4 regions of the Arthrobacter sp. 05N33_2 genome follow, and region 4 is predicted to be linked to each of the others. Evidence: riboswitches for the same ligand, from Rfam matches in the RefSeq annotation. Region 4 holds a riboswitch; each other region holds the start of a gene.
What was found. Region 4 has a riboswitch for S-adenosylmethionine ahead of AC1DHX_RS13840 (aminotransferase class V-fold PLP-dependent enzyme). Riboswitches for the same ligand answer to the same signal wherever they lie in the genome.

Region 1: it holds a riboswitch for S-adenosylmethionine, as region 4 does, so the genes downstream of both, AC1DHX_RS04935 (DUF1737 domain-containing protein) here and AC1DHX_RS13840 (aminotransferase class V-fold PLP-dependent enzyme) in region 4, are expected to answer to the same signal.
Region 2: it holds a riboswitch for S-adenosylmethionine, as region 4 does, so the genes downstream of both, AC1DHX_RS11775 (bifunctional o-acetylhomoserine/o-acetylserine sulfhydrylase) here and AC1DHX_RS13840 (aminotransferase class V-fold PLP-dependent enzyme) in region 4, are expected to answer to the same signal.
Region 3: it holds a riboswitch for S-adenosylmethionine, as region 4 does, so the genes downstream of both, AC1DHX_RS03100 (methionine ABC transporter ATP-binding protein) here and AC1DHX_RS13840 (aminotransferase class V-fold PLP-dependent enzyme) in region 4, are expected to answer to the same signal.

What each region holds. Positions count from the first base shown of each region.
Region 1 is NZ_JBFTNJ010000004.1:120,879-123,068, reverse strand. It holds gene AC1DHX_RS04945 (O-succinylhomoserine sulfhydrylase) at 1-669, opposite strand, end outside; gene AC1DHX_RS04940 (rhodanese-like domain-containing protein) at 670-1,089, opposite strand; gene AC1DHX_RS04935 (DUF1737 domain-containing protein) at 1,086-1,394, opposite strand; SAM riboswitch class IV at 1,422-1,535, opposite strand; gene AC1DHX_RS04930 (ATP-grasp domain-containing protein) at 1,854-2,190, shown strand, end outside.
Region 2 is NZ_JBFTNJ010000024.1:561-2,750, reverse strand. It holds gene AC1DHX_RS11775 (bifunctional o-acetylhomoserine/o-acetylserine sulfhydrylase) at 1-939, opposite strand, end outside; SAM riboswitch class IV at 1,001-1,116, opposite strand; gene AC1DHX_RS11770 (VOC family protein) at 1,286-1,924, shown strand; partial or broken gene AC1DHX_RS11765 (CPBP family intramembrane glutamic endopeptidase) at 2,099-2,190, opposite strand, start outside.
Region 3 is NZ_JBFTNJ010000002.1:45,935-48,124, reverse strand. It holds gene AC1DHX_RS03105 (methionine ABC transporter permease) at 1-140, opposite strand, end outside; gene AC1DHX_RS03100 (methionine ABC transporter ATP-binding protein) at 133-942, opposite strand; SAM riboswitch class I at 1,082-1,172, opposite strand; gene AC1DHX_RS03095 (CoA-binding protein) at 1,270-1,695, opposite strand; gene acs (acetate--CoA ligase) at 2,003-2,190, shown strand, end outside.
Region 4 is NZ_JBFTNJ010000035.1:8,383-10,572, reverse strand. It holds gene rsgA (ribosome small subunit-dependent GTPase A) at 1-99, shown strand, start outside; gene hisN (histidinol-phosphatase) at 176-1,006, shown strand; SAM riboswitch class IV at 1,084-1,197, shown strand; gene AC1DHX_RS13840 (aminotransferase class V-fold PLP-dependent enzyme) at 1,232-2,190, shown strand, end outside.

The sequences.
Region 1 (2,190 bases), on a different contig from region 4:
CCCGCCCAGGACGCGGCCCTGGCCGTCGATGTGCTTGGTGCCGGAGTAGACCACCACGTCCGCGCCGAGGTCGCCGCAGCGCTGGAGCAGCGGGGTGGCGAAGACGTTGTCAACCACCACCGTGGCGCCGGCCGCGTGCGCCAGTTTGCTCACGGCGGCGATGTCCACGATTTCCTGCATCGGGTTCGACGGCGACTCGAAGAACACCGCCGTGGTCGGCTCGGACAGCGCGGATTTCCACTGCTCCAGGTCCGGGCCGTCCACGAAGACCGTCTCGACACCCCAGCGCGGCAGGATTTCGTTGAGGATCACGAAGCACGAGCCGAACAGCGAGCGGGCCGCGACCACCCGGTCGCCGGCCGCCAACAGCGCGCCCAGGGCGGTGAAGACGGCGGACATGCCGGACGCCGTCGCGAAACACGCCTCCGTTCCCTCGAGCAGCCGGAGCCGCTCCTGGAAGGTGGCGACGGAGGGGTTGCCGTAGCGGGAGTAGACGAAGCGCTCGTCCTCACCGGTGAAGGCGCGCTCGGCGGCAGCCGCGGACTCGTAGACGAATCCTGAGTTGAGGAAGATCGGCTCGGTGGTTTCCTGGAAGCCGGTGCGGTCAAGGCCGCCACGGACGGCCTGGGTGTCGGCCGCCCAGCCGGCGGCGTCGGGATTGAAAGTCACTTAGATCTTTCCGAGGTTGGTGGGCAGGCCGCGGTTCTTCCAGCCATTGACGGTGCGTTCGCCAAAGCGGTCGGTCTCGCCTTCGAAGCCCTCAAGGACGTTGTACGAGGTGTAGCCGGCGGCCGTCGCGGCCGTCGCGGCCGCGATCGACCGGGCCCCGGAACGGCAAAGGAACACCAGTTCGACGGCGGTGTCCTCCGGCGCCTGCTGCCTTAGCTGTTCCACGAAGTGCGGGTTCGGCGTGCCGCCGGCGAGGTTCCACTGGATGAAGAGCGGATCGTTGCGGCTCTCGCCCGCGGCCGCGGTGTCCGGGATGCCGATGTGGGCCCATTCGCCCTCGGTCCGGACATCCACCAGGATGGCTCCGGCCTCCAGCTTGGCCCACGCCTCCTGCGGGCTGAGGTCTCCGGCGTAGCTCATGCGTGGCCCGCGAAGGCCCCGTCGGCGCCAAATTCGTCGGCGTCGAGCTCATCAACCGCATTGGCCACGGCGGCGTCCGCACTGGCAATCGCGGCCGGCAGGACCAGCGCCTGCGCCACGATCACGGTGCTTCCGTTGAAGCTGGCGGCGGGGCTTCCATGCAGCACGTAGCCCTCGGCCAGGGCGGCTGACACCCGCTCGCAAAAGGCGCGGTCATCCGCCCCGGTGAACAGGCGGTAGGCCAGCCTCTCCTCGCCCCCGGGTGCGGTACCGGGTGCTGTGCCGGGTGCGGCTGTTGTGGGTATTGACGTGTCGGTCACGACGGATCTCCTCTTTCACGCTTGCAGCTCGAATTCTCGATTGCCGAGTATTCACCTGAGGCACCCCGCCGCGAAAGGGAGGGTTGCCGACCGGCCAGTCAGGGCTTGGCACCGGTTCTCATTACTCCCCAAAAACGTAACACCTGCGACGCCGGCCCGCACCGCCGCCGTCGTCATGTTCCGTAACCGGACCGCGGCCCGGGCGAGTAGTGGCGGGCTCCAGTTTCGGGTACAGCCCACTCGTGTCTGCCGGGACGTTTCGCCGTTTACTGGGGGGATTAGGTCCGACGAGTCGGCCGGAGCTGCAGGTGATTCGAGCAATGTGTGAATCAAGCAGTCCCGGAATCGACCCGTCTGTCCATCAACAAGCTGTCTGGGAATCGGTGGCTGGAACGGTCGGAGCCGCAGCCGCGGTCCGGCCGGTGACGGCGGAATGGAGCAATCGTGGGCCCGCGCATACTCGTTACCGGGATTACAAGCGCCGCCGGACGGGCCGTCGCGGCCCAGCTCGAAGCCCGGGGCCTCCCGTACCTCGGCTCCGACGCCCGTGCCGACACCCGCCAGGCCGGGGAGGCTCCCGCCGCCGCGGTCAGGCTCCTGCCGGCGACGAACCCGGACATGGTCCTGGACCTGCGCCGGGTGGTGGACCGCGAAGCCATCAACGTCATCATTCCGACCCTCACCGTGGAACTCCCGGTCCTGGCCGCGGCCCGCGCCGGATTCGCCCAGGACGTGCGGATCATCGTGGCCGACCCCGCCGCGGTGGCCCTCGCCAACGACC
Region 2 (2,190 bases), on a different contig from region 4:
CACCTTCGTGGCGTTGGCCACGTGGCGCTCGACGCGCAGGCTCAGCGTTTCGATGCCCTGGGCGATGAGGAAGGCGTTGAACGGGGACACCGCGGAGCCGAGGTCGCGCAGGAGCTGGACCCGGGCCTTGAGGATGTAGGAGAGATTCGCGCCCAGCGCGCCGCCCGCTCCGAGGTCGCGGGCGTAGACCAGGCCGTTGTAGTTGGGGTCGGGYGTGTTGAAGRRGGGGAACCGCTCKGGGTCCTTCCCGAAYTCGAAGTTGCCGGAGTCCACGATSACGCCGGCGATSGCYGKMCCGTGCCCGCCYAGGTACTTGGTGGCSGAATGSACCACGATGTCCGCGCCCCACTCGATCGGCCGGATCAGGTAGGGGGTGGAGAGCGTGTTGTCGACAACCAGCGGCACGCCGGCCTCGTGCGCCACCCGGGAGACGCCCTCGATGTCCAGGACGTCCTGGCGGGGGTTGGAGACCACTTCGCCGAAGAACAGCTTGGTGTTGGGCTGGACGGCGTCCCGCCACTGGTCCAGGTTGTCCGGGTCCGCCACGAAGGTCACGGAGATGCCGAACTTCTTCAGCGTGTGCGCGAGCAGGTTGTAGGTTCCGCCATAGAGGCTGGGGCTGGCCACCACATGGTCCCCGGCCTCGGCGATATTGAGGATGGCGAACGTCTCGGCGGCCTGGCCGGAGCTGAGCAGCAGCGCCGCGAGACCGCCTTCCAGGCTGGCGACGCGCTGTTCGACGGCATCCTGGGTCGGGTTGCCGATCCGGGTGTAGATGGGCGCGAGCTCGGCGAGCGCAAAGCGGTTCGCGGCGCTTTCGGCGCTGGGGAACACGAACGACGTCGTCTGGTAGATAGGCAGGGAACGCGCGCCGGTGGCGCTGTCCGGCTCCTGGCCGGCGTGGATCTGGCGGGTTTCAAAGGACCAGGCGTTGGACATTGGTGCTCCTCGAGTCACTGGGCACAGCACCGGCCGGGGCTTTCGGCCCGAACCGGAACAGGCGCCGCGCTTGCCCTCCGGCGGGCGCCGGACGGCCAGGTCTTCACCCGGGGCACCCCACCGCGATACGAGGGTTGCCGGCCAGCAAGCCGGGGCTGTGCGCTGGCACTCATGACCTGACTTCAGTGTAGGAATGGCGGCGGAGCCCTGGATAGCTTTGTGACGAAGATGAAGACGGCCGCCGTGACGGAGCATCRGGGGCGCCGCGTTCCGCGCCCCAGGACGTCCCATGACGGTTAGGGGAGCCTAAGCTGAGAGGTCCATCACAAAGTGCCAAGATGATGGCATGCGCATGGATCACGTCTCTTACGCCTGTGAACACGATGGCTTGGCAGCCACCACTGAACGTATTGCGTCTGCCCTCGGCGTTGAAGCCGTGAAGGGTGGAGTGCACCCCCGTTTCGGGACACGCAACATGATTATCCCGCTCGCGGGACACAAGTACCTGGAAGTCGTGGAGGTCCTGAACCACCCGGCCTCCGACAAGGCCCCGTTCGGCCAGGCCGTCCGGGCACGCTCCGAGGCCGGCGGCGGCTGGATGGGCTGGTGCGTCGAGGTTGACGACCTGGCCCCGTTCGAGGAGCGGCTCGGCCGCGCCGCCGTCAACGGCAACCGGAAGTTTCCCGACGGCCGCGAACTGGTCTGGAAGCAGATCGGCATCCTGGGGCTCATCGCCGACCCCCAGGTGCCATACATGCTCAAGTGGGAGGGCGACCCGGAGTTGCACCCGTCCAACGCCTACGCGAGCGATGTCAAGATGTCCGCACTGACCATTGCCGGTTCGGCCGAGCGCGTCACGGAGTGGCTGGGCGAACCGGTTGAAAAGCCGCTGGAAGACGTCGCCGTGAACTGGATCGCGCCGCACGGTACTCCCGGCATCCTCTCTGTCACCTTCGAGACCGCCTCCGGAGCGGTCACGATCTAACGCTCCACCTGCCCCACGCTTCGGCCGCCATCTCTTAGGTGCCAACGATGTCACCTAGGAGACGGCGGCCGAGATCATTTAAGGCCTGCTCCTAATAGCAACGCGAGGCCACTTCGCGCCCGTCCGGGGGCTCCGGATGGGCCCGAAGGGACCCCGCCTTGCTTTGCGGGGAACTCAGCCCAGGCCCACTGCCTTGCCGAACAGGCTGAACCCCACGAACGCCACGGTGTCCAGGATGGCGTGGGCGATCACCAGCGGCATCACCC
Region 3 (2,190 bases), on a different contig from region 4:
TTGGGACCGATGGTGTAGAGCAGGACACCCAGCGGTGTCCCGAGCAGCACCGCCAGCGGGATGGCCACCAGCAGCATGGTGAGGGTCTGTCCCATGGCGACGCCGATTTCGGGCAGGACTTCCAGGATGCGGTCAAACATTGATCAGGCCCTCCGACGCGGCTGTGGTGTGGGTGCCCCTCCCGGAGCGGTCCAGCTGGATCTCATCGGAGACCAGGTAGCGGCCGATCGACGTCGCCGGGTGGAAACCGGGGCGCTGGAGTTCGGCGAGGTCGAGCTGCTCCACCACCCGGCCTTCTTCCATGACCGCGACGTTGTCCGCGATGGCCTTGATGACATTCATCTCGTGGGTGACCACCACGATTGTGATGCCGAATTCGGCGTTGACGTCGGCCAGGTATTGCAGGACCGATGACGTCGTCCGGGGATCCACGGCCGACGTCGGCTCGTCACAGAGCAGCACTTTGGGCCCGGTGGCAAGGGCGCGGGCGATCGCCACCCGCTGTTTCTGGCCCCCGGAGAGTTTGGCCGGATACGTTCCCGCTTTGTCGGCGAGGTCCACGATTTCCAGGGTTTCGGCGGCCCGCCGCCGGCGTTCCGCCTTCCCGACGCCGGCGAACTTCAGGGACAGCTCCACATTTTCCTGGGCTGTGAGGTTGTTGAGGAGATTGAAGTGCTGGAAAATCATGCCGATGTCATGCCGCTTGGTCCGGAGCTCGGCGTCGGACAGGGTCACCAGGTCGACGCCGTCCACCAGGACGCGGCCCGACGTCGGGCGCTCGAGGAGGTTGATGTTGCGCAGCAGCGTGGATTTGCCGGCGCCGGAGAACCCGATGATGCCCTGGATGGTGCCCCGCCTGATGTGCAGGCTGACGTCATCGACGGCCGTGAAAGGTCCCGCGGCCGAAGCGAATGACGTGCTGACGTTCTGGATCTCGATCACAGGCCCCCACCTGCTCGGGGCCGCGGCGCTGCCGCTGTCTGCGTGTTCATGATTTCCTCCGGGCTCGCCCGAGGAAAGCCCTGGGTCCGGGCTTCCGGGCAGCGCTGAGCGAAGCCGGGGAGCCTCAGAACACAGTGGTTCTCCATCGGTCCTGGCGGTAGCACCGTCCTCAAAGGAGGGGGTTGCTGCGGCGTCACGGAGCCAGATCTCTCAGCCGCTCGGGATGGTTACGAGTCCATCTCACACGGCAGGAGGCCGGATACAGAAAAAGCCGGTCACATTTTGTAACCGACTCTTCCCGATCTGTTGATCGTCATTCCCGGGCCGTTAGATGCCCACGCGCCAGCCTTCGCGGGCGGGGCACGCGTTCACGACGACGTCCAGCCCGGCGGCCTTGGCCCGGTCCGTCGCGGCGTCGTCGAAGACGCCCAGCTGCAGCCAGACGGCCTTGGCGCCTACTGCGATGGCCTCGTCTATGACTGCGCCCACCCTGTGGGAGTTGACGAAGCAGTCCACGACGTCGATCGGGTGCTTCTCCGCCGGGATGTCAGACAGGGAACGGTACCCCTTCTCGCCGTGGACGTCGTCGCCCGGAAGGTTGACCGGAATGATGGTCATGCCCATCCGGTCCCGGACATAGAGGGAGACCTCATACGCCGAGCGCCATTCGTTGGTGGTGAGGCCGACCACCGCCCACGTGCCTTTGGTTCGCATGAGGCGGTCAATGACTGCCGGATCGTTAACATGGGCCATGCATCAACCTTACTCCTGCGACCTTTCCGGGCAATTGCCGAATAAATGAATGATTTGGGCAGGACCCACGCCGGGTGAACGAATATTACGGCGCTCCCGGACGCCGATTTTGCGGAATCGTGCATCTGAAGTTCTAGTAGGTAGTGACCATCCCGAGCGGCCGAGAGACCTGGATCGATGACGCCGCAGCAACCCCCCGGTGACGTGGGACGACCATTCCCACGCCACCGCTCCGCCCTCCTTCGGTGAAATTCGAGGGAGCCGGAGCAACCAAGGGTGCTACTGCCAGGACCGATGGAGTGCAGCAATGACCCCTGAGAATTCTTCCGCCCTGCCCACCTTTGCCCGGACTGCGTCCGAGGCATTCCCCCAAACCACTTCGGACGCGACGGCGAACGAAGCAGGGCTGCGTGACGCGCCCGGCTCCTCTCGCGGCTCTTCGGGATGGTCCCTGAACGAGTCCACGGACGGCGCAGTGCACGGCGTCCCCGCCGA
Region 4 (2,190 bases):
CCCTCGGGACCGGCCAGGCTCGCGTCCCTGCGCCGGCTGCTGGGCACGGACCCGCGGATGGAAGCGCAGGAAACCAAGGAACTGGGCACCGTCTCCTAGCCGGACCGGCAACGGGGCGGCGGCGCCGTGCCGCGGCCTCCCGCCCGGCGGCCCGGTTTGACGGTAGTTTGGAACCATGAGTCAACCCGCTTCGAGCTACAACGATGACCTGCGCCTTGCCCATGTACTGGCAGATTCGGTCGATTCCCAGACCATGAGCCGCTTCAAGGCGCTCGACCTTCGGATCGAGACGAAGCCCGACCTCACACCCGTCACCGATGCCGACAAGTCCGCGGAAGAGGCCATCCGCGGCCAGCTCTCCCGGTCACGTCCGCGTGACGCGGTCCTGGGCGAAGAGTTCGGCAGCTCGGGCCACGGTTCCCGCCGGTGGATTATCGACCCGATCGACGGCACGAAGAACTTTGTCCGTGGCGTCCCGGTCTGGGCCACGCTGATCGCCCTCGTCGARGAYGGCGAGCCGGTGGTCGGCGTCGTCAGCGCGCCGGCACTGGGCAAGCGCTGGTGGGCCGCCAAGGGTGCGGGCGCCTACACGGGCCGCTCGCTCGCCGCCGCCACACGGTTGAAGGTATCCAACGTCTCCAATCTAGAGGACGCCTCGCTGTCCTACTCCAGCCTTGGCGGCTGGAAGGAACGCGGGAACCTGGACGAGTTCCTGGGCCTGACCGAGGAAGTGTGGCGGACCCGCGCCTACGGTGACTTCTGGTCGTACTGCCTCGTGGCCGAGGGCGCCGTGGACATCGCCTGCGAACCCGAGCTGAACCTCTATGACATGGCCGCCCTGGTGCCCATCGTGACCGAGGCCYGCGGCCGCTTCACCTCGCTCGAAGGCGAGGACGGCCCCTTCGGCGGCAACGCCCTGGCCACCAATTCGATCCTGCACTCGGAAGTGCTCAAGCGGCTCAACCCCGGACTCGACGACCTCTTTCAGGCCCACCCGAACAACTGATCCGCGCCCGTAATAATCCGCTTCACAATCGGCGGCCGCCTTTTCCCCGGCTGCGCCGATGTCCTACGCTCGATGCAGGTCACGAGTGCCAGCGCTAAACCCCGGTTTGCTGGCCGGCAACCCTCCAGTCGCGGTGGGGTGCCCCGGGTGACGACCTGGCCGGTCCGGAACGGACCCGGCAAGCGCGGATTCCCACGGTGTGGGGTCCTGTTCGAGTGAGGTCCCATGACAACTGCCATTTTCCCCGTTGCCCCTGAATTCCATGCACGGCTTGCCCTCGCGGCCCGCCCGCTGGCAGCCGTCACCGGGGCCGAAATCCAGGCCCCGCTGATCACCGGCGGCCACGCGCGCTACGCCAACCTCGACTACGGCGCCTCCGCCCCGGCCCTGTCCGTGGTCTCGGCCTACCTGAACGAAATCCTGCCGTACTACGCAAGCGTGCACCGCGGGGCCGGCTACGCATCGCAGATCAGCACCTCCGTCTACGAGAACGCCCGGGACATCGTGCGGGACTTCGTGGGCGGCCGGCCCGGCGATTCCGTGATCTTCACGCGCAACACCACCGATTCCCTGAACCTGCTGGCCGGCTGCCTGCCGCTGCGCGACGGGCGGCCCGCGGGCGAGGTCCTCTACCTCGACATCGAACACCACGCCAACCTCCTGCCCTGGCAGAATGTCCCGCACCGCAGCGTCGTGGCCGCCGCCACCCTCGCGGCCACCGTGGACCGCCTGCGCGACGAACTCGCCCGCGGCGGCGTCAGCCTGTTGGCCGTCACCGGCGCCTCCAACGTCACCGGAGAGATCCTCCCGATCCGGACCCTGGCCGCACTGGCGCACGAATACGGCGCCAGGATCGTTGTCGACGCCGCGCAGCTCGCCCCGCACCGGCGGATCAATATCGCCGCGGACGACGTCGATTACCTCGCCTTCTCGGGGCACAAGCTGTACGCCCCGTTCGGCGCCGGCGTGCTGGTGGGGCGGACGGACTGGCTCGACGCCGGCACCCCGCACCTGGCCGGCGGCGGCGCGGTCCGCGATGCCCGGCTCGACTCCGTCAGCTGGACCACGGGACCTGCCCGGCACGAGGGCGGCTCGCCGAACGTCCTCGGTGCGGCGGCCCTCGCCCGCGCCACCCAGGTCATTGCGGCCCTGGACCCGGAGCAGTGGCAGGCCCACGAGGACGC